Regions from separate parts of the Ectothiorhodospira sp. PHS-1 genome, predicted to be linked through region 2. Evidence: riboswitches for the same ligand, from Rfam matches in the RefSeq annotation. Region 2 holds a riboswitch; each other region holds the start of a gene.
What was found. Region 2 has a riboswitch for cobalamin ahead of ECTPHS_RS05735 (TonB-dependent receptor domain-containing protein). Riboswitches for the same ligand answer to the same signal wherever they lie in the genome.

Region 1 (3,273 bases), on a different contig from region 2:
TGGAACGACAAGCCGACCCTGAACAGGGCCGGATACTGCACCAGATCGGCAACGAACGCTATCTGGTGGACTGGGTGTCTTACTCACTCCGGGACGGCCCGACACTCAGGATCGTGCAGGCGATCCCCCAGAGCCAGTTCATGGCACCGATGCTGGATCTACTACGGCAATTGCTGCTGGTGGCGGCCGGGATACTGTTGCTGGGAATGATCCTGATCACCCTCATCAGCATCTGGGTCACCCGTCCCCTGGTGGCCTTGAGTCGCTGGGCAAGCCGACTCGGACGGGGGGATTGGACCTACCGGCCCGACATCCGCACCCCGGTCAAGGAAGTCAGCCAGCTGTCCCAGGCATTGGGGCAGATGGCACATCGCATGGAACGACAGACCCAGGATCTGGAGCAGCAGGTGGCCACGCGCACGGCGGAGCTGGAGCAGGCCAACCAGGAATTGTCCCGACTGTCCCGCACCGACGCGCTCACCGGCCTGGCCAACCGACGCTGCCTTGATGAAGTGCTGGCAAGAGAATGGGCCAGAACCCGCCGTTTCGCCCAGCCGTTGAGTCTGCTGATGCTGGATATCGACTGGTTCAAGGCCTACAACGATCAGCATGGACACCCGGCGGGAGACCACTGCATGCAGGTGCTGGCCGACGTGCTACGGCAACATACCCAGCGGGCCACCGATCTGGCGGCCCGCTACGGCGGTGAGGAGTTTGCCGTTGTCTGCAGCGGTCTTGATCATGCAAGGGCCCTTGGATTGGCGGAAGAGATTCGCGGCATGCTGGAACAAAGGGCGTTGCCCCACGAAAGCTCCCCGTTGGGGGTGATCACGGTCAGCATCGGCGTGGCGACGCTGAATATGGGGGACACACGCTCACCCGGACAACTGATCGAAGCGGCGGATCTGGCGCTCTATCGCGCCAAGGCGGCCGGCCGCAACCGGGTTGTCTCGGTAGAGAACAAACACGTCGCACATTGACTTGCTTCCCCAAGGTTCGTAAGGTTTCGGCTGCTTCAGGTGACCCGGCGGCACGTGCCGTCGGGATCGCGGCACCCGTGCGTCCGGCCTACGGTCGGCGTCGAGTGTCGTGATCGGGAAGCCGGTGCGGCAGGTGACGTGAATATATTTCACACACCGGCCAAGGCCGGCGCTGTCCCCGCAACGGTAGGCGAGTCAAAGTGTGGCATCACGTCACTGTGCCGAAGGCGTAATACTGCGTCCGGCATGGGAAGGCGCCTCACCGGAAGCATAGCTTCCTCTCGTAAGCCCGGAGACCGGCCTCAAGCAACGACGCCACACGGCGGGGAACCGTGAACGGCGGCGTACATGCCTGGCAGGTCGCTGCACTTGCCGGGTTGCCTGCCGCCTTGATCCTGCCCCCCGCATGGTTTCTGGAACCCGATAGACCGAGGTCTGCCATGCATATCGAAACAGGCTTGATTGCCCAACCCAAACTCATCCTTGCCGGGGCCACCGCCGCGGTCGTACTTGCCTATTACCTACGCCACCTCATACGCCGCCCACAGGACTGGCCGCGTATTCTCCTGGCCACGCTTTTCTTCTCGGTCTTCATGGAGGCTATCCACTTTCACGTCGGGCCATCGGAGCTTCACTTCGTCGGGGCCATGGCCATCTACTTCACCCTGGGCTTTCTGCCCGCACTGTTCGGCTTTGCTCTAGGATTGCTCCTGCAGGCCCTCATCTTCGAACCTGCCGACCTGGCGCATTGGGCAGTCAACAGCCTCTCCCTGATCCTGCCGCTGCTGCTGGTCCACTACACCATCGGGCGACGCTACCGGGAACAGGGCGAAACCCTGACCTGGGGACGGATTTTGCGTCTGGATGCGATGTACTACAGCGGCGTGGCCCTGATGGTGGGTTTCTGGCTGGCGGGAACAGGTACAGGGATCAGCGCCTGGGCGCTGTGGGCCAGTTCTTATGCGCTCATCGTGCTCATCGAACCCCTGGTCACCTACGCCGCAGTGCGCTTGCTGAAAGCCCACGAAGGCAGGCGGCTGGGTCGTCTGTTTGCCGTGGATAATCTGCGTATCGCCTCTGCGCGGCAGTCCTCATAGGGCATTCACGTGCCCATGGGCACACTCCCAGGCCTGGGCGATCCTCGCCGCCCGTCCCAGGGAGACGGCTTCAGTCTCGAAGTCCACCACCTGGCAGACATCGGCATGCACGGGCCTGGGGGGAATCCGGTGGGTACGGCCATCGGTCAGCAACCATAGACCGATGCGCTTGTCGGGGTTCCGGCGGCGTACCTGCAACAGCAGGGCGTCCGCCAGGGCCACGCCGGAAGCCATCGGCGTTCCCCCACCGCCGCCAATAGGGGCAATCCAGTCCTCGTTGAAGACGGCGGCCCGGGCCGGAGGCTGCAGTACCCGCGCCCCGTTGCCCGAAAACCCGATCACCGCCAGTTCCCCCCGCAGAACATAGATCTGATGCACCCAGGCGGACAGCAGTCCCTTGGCCAGGGCCAGCTTGTCCCGACGCAGCATGGAACCGGAGCAATCCAGCACCAGACAATAGAGCATGTCACCATGCCCCCGGCGGCGACGATAAACCAGAGCGTCCCGGGTCAGGGGGCCATGCCCCTTGTGGATCAGGCTGCGGTGCCAGTGGATGACCCCCGGCTCAAGGCGGGAGAACTCACGCTGCCGACCGGGGTTGTCACCGCGCCCGTCGGGCACCTGTCCGGGTGCCCGACGGTGCGTCAGGGCTTTTTTACCGGCAAGGGCCTCGCAACATCCCATGGCCGGTAGGCCACCGGCTCCGGCGGCAGTACGCCCCATTCATCATCATGATCCGGTTCCGGATCCTGGCCACGGGACGTTTCCGTGGACTCCGATTCCATCGTCGCCCCGGCAGGAGGCGGACGCCTCTGCTCGGCGGCATGCGAGCCTTGAGGCGGAACCTCCACAGACTCGGAGCCGGCCGGCGGACGCCGGTGGTCCAGCACCAGGGCCTGCACCGCCTGCACGTCCTGTTCCTCTATCCGGGATCGTGCCGCCAGGGCGGCGTGGGCACGGGCGGCACGCAGCATGACCAGATCCGCCCTCACCCCTTCCACCCCTGCCTCGAAACACAACCGGCTGACCTGCCGGTGCAAATCATCCTCGAACACCAGACTTTCAAGTCGATCACGGGCCCGGCAGAGCCGCTCCAGCAATGTCCGTTGTGCCTGATCATGGCGCAGGACAAAGCCATGCGGGTCCATCTCAAAGGCCAGCCGCGCGCGCACGATGGCCTCCCGAGTGGGGGGATC
Region 2 (3,273 bases):
GCCGGTCCAGATCCAGACGCGCGATCTCGTTGGGGCGACGCCGCAGCTCATGACCGGTATGGCGGTTCTCATGATCCAGCAAGGTCAGGGACAGGAGGGCCGACCAGTGGGCATGACGCATCCCCGTCTCCAGTTCCAGGCCACGGATACGCGCCTTTTCCACGTTCTGCGGCTGCCAGAAAGAGCTGCCGGGCACCGGCGCCCACTCGATCAGATCGTCGATGTCAGACTGGAACACCGCCAGATCCGCATGAAAACCACCGGATTGATGACGCAGCCCCAGTTCATAGGTTTCGGAGGATTCCGGTGCCAGGTCCGGATTGCCGCCACCGGGCCAGTACAGGTCGTTGAAGGTGGGCGCCTTAAAGGCCGTGCCGCCGCTGGCACGAACCCGCCAGGCATCGGTGATCCGGTAGCCCCAGGCCAGCTGCCCGGTGGTTTCCTTGCCAAAAGCCTCGTTGTCATCCTGCCGCAGGCTGCCGGTCAGGGCATGATGCCCCAGGTCCAGCTGGAGCTGAGCATATACCCCCCAGTTGTCCCGCCGGGTCTCGTCATAGTCCCTGGAACTGCTCACTTTGTCTTCCTGGTAGTCCACCCCCGCCGTGAACAGATGATCCCCCAGCAGGAGGTCGTTCTGCCAGGCCAGCAGGTAGCGCGTCGTATCGATCCGTGACGAGGCCACCCCATTCTGGAAGGTTTCGTTCTCATCCCGGCTGTGGCTGACGCTCAGTTCACTGAACCAGACCTCGTGGAGCTGCCCACGGACACCGATTCGGGAGGCATGATGGACGAAATCGATCCAGTCCCGGGCCAACTGACCAGAATCGTAGTCGGTCTCTCCGAAGGCATGATGGAAGGAACCGAACAGCTCCAGACCCTCGGTAGCCTGGTGGGACAAACGTCCGGAGACACTGCTGTTGTGGAATCCGTCCCGACCGGAATCCCCCACCCCCCGCTGAACATCGATGCCATCGGTGCCGAAGTGACTGCCGGAGAGGCTGTAGCGGGTCCGGTCCTGGCTGCCGGATACCCCAAGGCCATATTCCCGGGTATTGAAGGAACCGGCCCCCATGTGCGCCCGCACCCGGGCCGGGCCGTCACCTTCCCGGGTAAAGACCTGGATCACGCCGCCGATGGCATCGGAACCATAGAGACTGGTTCTGGGTCCGCGAACAATCTCCACCCGCTCGATCTCCGCCGGGGGCAGGAACTGCCAGGAGGCACTGCCCAGGGTGGCGGAGCCCATGCGCACGCCGTCGATCAGCAACAGGGTGTGATCCGAAGCGGCGCCGCGCAGGAACAGGCCGGTGGTCTTGCCGAAGGGACCATTTTGAGACAGGGCAATGCCAGCCCGGGCCGCCAACAGATCCGCGAACGCCTTCGGCTGCAACCGCTCGATCTCTTCACGCTCGATCACGGTCACCGACGCCAGGGTCTGATCCACGGTCTGGGCCGTGCGGGTGGGGGTCACCAGGATGGGATCGAGCCGGGCGATCATTTCCTGGGCAGACAGGGCATGGGGAAGGGCCAGCAGGATCGCGGCCGACAGCAGGGACTTCTTGTGCATGGGGATACTCTCCGGCGCGCCGCCCGCGCGCCATGCAGTCTTGAATCAGGACGGCATGCTGGAGAGCCAGGGGCACGGGAAACCCGTCCTGGCACACGACCACGAACGGCACTTCCCTACCGGGGAACCCGAAGATATCGAGCCGCGCAAAGCCCTCCGCAATGCCGCGTAAGCGCATCAGGCCGGTCTCCGGGCTCGCGGGCGGGTCATGTACGACCTGGTCAGGGCACCTTCCCACGCTTGCGCGCAGTGGTTGTATCGCCCTGCCGGGGATCCTGGAAACACCATGGACCCCCCACCTCGCCTACCGTTGCGGGGGCAGCGCCGGCATTGTCCATGGCCTTGGGCCATGGTCGCACCGGCTTCCCGTTTCACCGGATGTGTGTCACGCATCCGGCACCTGAAGCGAGGCAGGATAATACGCAACAGGATCATGATTGGCTACCGCCAATGGGGTTTTTTCCGGCAGGATTGACCGCCGGCAACTGCTATAATGCCTGCCTTCAAGACTTGATCACCCACTATCGGCAATCAGCAAGAAAGGCGACGATGCGCGCAAAAAAAGCCCGTTTACCGATGATATCCGGCATTTTATGCCTCAGTGCCTGGCTGACCATGGCCACGGCCGACCCCGCCGCGCCGACGCCGGTCCAGGTCATCGATGACCGACAGCAGACGGTGTCCCTCGCCGCGCCGGCCGAGCGCATCATCAGCCTGGCCCCCCACATCACCGAGCTTTTGTTTGCCGTGGGTGCCGGCAACCGGATCGTGGGCACGGTGAGTTTCAGCGACTACCCGGCGGCGGCAGCGGACATCCCCAGGATCGGCAGCTACAAGCAACTGGACATGGAATCCATCCTGGCCCTGAAACCGGATCTGGTGGTGGCCTGGAGCAGCGGCAACGTCCAGGCCCAGGTGGAGCGCCTGGCCCGGCTGGGGCTTCCCGTCTACTACAACGACCCCGAGGATTTCGAACAGCTGGCCCTGGCCCTGGAACGCCTGGGCACCCTGGCCGGGCGGGCACCCCAGGGACGGGAAGCGGCCGAGGACTTCCGTCGGGATCTGCGGGCATTGGAAGCACAATACGGCGACCGGCCCAGGGTGACGGTGTTCTACCAGATCTGGGACCGTCCCCTCATGACCCTCAACGACCAGCACCTGATCTCCCGCGCCATCGAAATCTGCGGCGGCCACAACCTGTTCGGTGACCTGGAAGCCCTGGTCCCGCGACTGGATCGGGAAGTGGTGCTGGCCGCCGATCCGGAAGCGATCCTGGGGGGCGGCATGGGTGAGGACAGCCCGCACTGGATCGAGGAGTGGCGCCGCTGGCCGACCCTGACCGCCACCGCCAGGGACAATCTGTTCTTCATCCCCCCGTCCCTGCTGCAACGGGCCACGCCCCGCATTCTGGAAGGCACCCGGCAGGTTTGCGAAGCCCTGGAGACCGCCCGCACCCGACGCCCGGAGGCGACCGAGTGAGCCGACCGGCCCTGGTGCTGCCGATCCTGCTGGGGGCCGCCGGCCTGTCCCTGGGCATCGCCGTGGCCCTGGGCAGCGTCCCGCTGACGCCCACCGAGACCCTGGCCGTGCTCACCGGCGGCGGCGAGCCGCTGCACCGGACCCTGATCCTGGAACTGCGCCTGCCCCGCGCCCTGGCGGCCTTTGCCACCGGCGGCCTGCTGGCGGTGGCCGGGGCGCTGATGCAG
Region 3 (3,273 bases), on a different contig from region 2:
GTGCACCACGAAGAACTGTTCGGGGGTACCCATGTCCATCACCGCCCCGTTGCCGGCCGGATGGGTGAAGACCAGGCGGAAGGGCAGGGTGGTGGGGCTGTCATGGATGAAGGAGGGGGTGTAGAGCAGCTGGAAATGGGCTTGCGTCGGCGCGGCGAGTCCAACCAGGAAAGCCAGGCCTGCTGTCATCAGGGATCGCTTCATGAGGGAACGGCTCCTTGGGAACGAAGGTGAGGTCAGGGCAGGATACGGCTACCGGGAATCTCGATCCGGTGACCTTCACCGGCATCGAATACCGCGGTATAGGTGCCTTCGGGCTTGTCGAACTCGATTTCGCTCAGGGTGTTGAGCTGGTCTTCCAGCAGCACCCCGCCACTGCCGTCCAGCACGCGGATGGTCACGCCGGCGGCGGATGAGCCGTCGGAGAAGCCGCCTTCGCAGAGAATGGTGCCGTCGCCGTTGTCGTAGCAGGCGAACAGGGGAGTATGGGCCAGGGCCGGGCCGCCGAGCAGGCACAGGGCCAGCGTGGTGGTGGGAAGGGAGACGAGCTTCATGATGCACCTCTTGCCGTCAGGGGGTGGGACGGGACTGGCTGGCTAGCCGCTGCAAGGGCATCACTGGCTGATTTTTATAACAATAACGATTCTTTTAATTGATTACGAAGTTACTTGCATTCGGCTTTGATGCCTTTGATGACTTATGTCAAGCCGGGTCAGCGCCGCGTCCGGGATCACGCGCTGGCACGCCGCAGTGATGCGTCCATGTCCGGGGCATCGTGGTCGTCGTCAAGGATATCGCCCACGACCCGGTCGATCTGGCCATGGTGCGGGCCATCAATACCATCGGCCATGAAATGGGCCTGAAGACTATTGCTGAGTTCGTGGAAAACGAGGAGGTACTGGAGGTCCTGGGCCGGATCGGTGTGGATTTCGTGCAGGGGTATCACATCGGCAGACCCAGGCCATTGGACGAGATCGCCCCGGTCCGTGTGCTGCCCCGGTGAGGGCGGGGGAAAGGTCACTGCCGGCATTGTCTGAAGGGTGCCATACCCGGTAAGCTTGCCCCGTTTGTTCAATCCTTCCACGGGTGCCCGCAGGCCAGTGCCTTCGGGTGAAACGGGAAGCCGGTGACGTCGCCGTGGCGACCATGCCGGCGCTGCCCCCGCAACGGTAGGTGGTGAGCAGGGATCATCCGGCCACTGTGAGGTTGCGCCTTCGTTCAGGCGCGCCTCATGGGAAGGCGATCCCCAGTGTGCCCCGGCACAGCCACGAGCCCGGAGACCGGCCCGCGGAATATCTGTCACTCCATCAACATGCACGCGGGCGGCGTGCAGGAGACATTCCATGTCTGCATTCTCGGGCGCCTTCCGGGCGCGCATCCCTGCCACCATCGTCACCGGCTTTCTGGGCAGTGGAAAGACCACGTTGTTGCGCCATATCCTCGATCATGCCCAGGGACGGCGCATTGCGGTCATCGTCAATGAGTTCGGTGAACTGGGCGTGGACGGGGAGATCCTTCGCGGCTGCACCGTGGGCTGCGAAACCGAAGGGGGCGAAGAGGCCGGTCGCATCTACGAACTGGCCAACGGCTGTCTGTGCTGTACCGTGCAGGAGGCCTTCTATCCGGTCATGCAGGCCCTGATGGAGCGCCGCGACGAGATCGATCATATCCTCATCGAAACCTCGGGCCTGGCCCTGCCAAAACCCTTGGTGCAGGCCTTCAACTGGCCGGCCATTCGCACCGGCTGCACGGTGGATGCGGTCATCACCGTGGTCGATGCCCCCGCCGTCGCCGCCGGCCGGTTTGCCGCCAACCCGGAGGCGGTGGAACGTCAGCGTCGCGCAGACCCCAATCTGGATCATGTCTCCGGTCTGCATGAACTGTTTGAGGATCAACTCTCCGCGGCGGATCTGGTGCTCTTGAACAAGGGGGACCTGATCACTCCGGAGGCCCTGCAACAGGTGGAGGCGCTGGTGCGCGGGGAGATCCCGCCCCAGGTCAAGGTGGTGACCGCCGATCACGGACGTCTGGATCTGTCCCTGTTGCTGGGTCTGGGTTGTGCCGCGGAGGAGGGCATCCATCTGCGCCACGCCCATCACCACCATCACCACCATGAGGGAGAGGGTGCCGCCCACGGGCATGAACACGAACACGAGCATGGACATGACGCCTTTGATTCCGTCGTCGTCGAGTTGCCGGCGGTGGATCGGGAAGCCCTGCTGGAAGGGCTGCAGACTCTGGTGTGCGAGCATGACATCCTTCGCATCAAGGGCTTTGCCTGCCTGCCCGGCAAGCCCATGCGGCTGGTGATCCAGGGGGTGGGCCGGCGCTTTGACAGCTATTTCGACCGTCCCTGGCGGCCTGACGAGTCGCCCCGGACCCGCCTGGTCTGTATCGGCCGTGGCCTGTCGGCCGCCGTGCTGCGGGAGGCTCTGGCACCGGCGGCGCTTGCGGAACCGGCCTGATGCACCTGCTGTCGGCCCAGCCCGGCGGCTTTGTGGATGACGACACGGTCACCATCCGGCTGGATCAGTCCCCGGCGGAGATCGTCATCCTCAGCGCGGCGGATACCACCCTGGCCCTGCTGGCCAGCCATTATCCCGGCAACCCTCAGACCCCGGGGGGCGGCCTGACCGGCTACCCGAGCCTGCGCCTGGCCAATCTGCTACACCTGCGGCAACCGGCTTCCGTGGATCTCTACATGGAAAGTGTGCTGGAACGGGCACGCCTGATCATCATTGATCACCTGGGCGGGGAGTCCTACTGGCCCTACGGCACCGAGCAGGTACAGGCCCTGTGCCGGCGGCGCGGCATCGACCTGGCCATGTTCTCCGGAGATCATGTGGAGGACCCTCGCCTACTGGCCGGCAGTACGGTGGCCCCGGAGGTCTGTCGGACCCTGTGGCGCTATCTGCGGGAAGGGGGCGGGGCCAATGTCCGGGCCTTTTACCGCTACCTGGGCGCCACCTTCTTCCAGTTGCCCCTGTCGGTGCCGCCGCCCCGGCCTCTGCCCGCCATCGGGATCTTTCACCCGGAGTTGGATGTGGGCACGGTGGCGGCCTGGGAGGCCCGCTGGATTCCCGGCGCCCCCCGGGTGGCCCTGCTGTTTTATCGTGCCCATTTGCAGGCGGGCAATATCCAGGTGTTCGACGCCCTGTGCGGGAGTCTGCTGGCGTGTGGTCTCAATCCCCTGCCTCTGGCCCTGATTTCCCTCAAGGACCCCCTGTGCCTGGACACCGTGCGCCGCCTGTGCCGGGAGCAGGCCGTGACTCT

Region 1: it holds a riboswitch for cobalamin, as region 2 does, so the genes downstream of both, ECTPHS_RS07605 (energy-coupling factor ABC transporter permease) here and ECTPHS_RS05735 (TonB-dependent receptor domain-containing protein) in region 2, are expected to answer to the same signal.
Region 3: it holds a riboswitch for cobalamin, as region 2 does, so the genes downstream of both, cobW (cobalamin biosynthesis protein CobW) here and ECTPHS_RS05735 (TonB-dependent receptor domain-containing protein) in region 2, are expected to answer to the same signal.

Annotation. Positions count from the first base shown of each region.
Region 1 is NZ_AGBG01000014.1:20,288-23,560, reverse strand. Features, by position in the region: gene ECTPHS_RS13995 (sensor domain-containing diguanylate cyclase) at 1-980, shown strand, start outside; cobalamin riboswitch at 1,055-1,300, shown strand; gene ECTPHS_RS07605 (energy-coupling factor ABC transporter permease) at 1,421-2,077, shown strand; gene ECTPHS_RS07600 (VWA domain-containing protein) at 2,072-2,698, opposite strand; gene ECTPHS_RS07595 (ATP-binding protein) at 2,722-3,273, opposite strand, start outside.
Region 2 is NZ_AGBG01000009.1:62,393-65,665, forward strand. Features, by position in the region: gene ECTPHS_RS05735 (TonB-dependent receptor domain-containing protein) at 1-1,567, opposite strand, end outside; cobalamin riboswitch at 1,730-1,986, opposite strand; gene ECTPHS_RS05740 (cobalamin-binding protein) at 2,183-3,046, shown strand; gene ECTPHS_RS05745 (iron ABC transporter permease) at 3,043-3,273, shown strand, end outside.
Region 3 is NZ_AGBG01000014.1:13,508-16,780, forward strand. Features, by position in the region: gene ECTPHS_RS07570 (DUF4198 domain-containing protein) at 1-204, opposite strand, end outside; gene ECTPHS_RS07575 (hypothetical protein) at 237-554, opposite strand; gene ECTPHS_RS07580 (EAL domain-containing protein) at 776-1,003, shown strand; cobalamin riboswitch at 1,068-1,304, shown strand; gene cobW (cobalamin biosynthesis protein CobW) at 1,344-2,465, shown strand; gene cobN (cobaltochelatase subunit CobN) at 2,465-3,273, shown strand, end outside.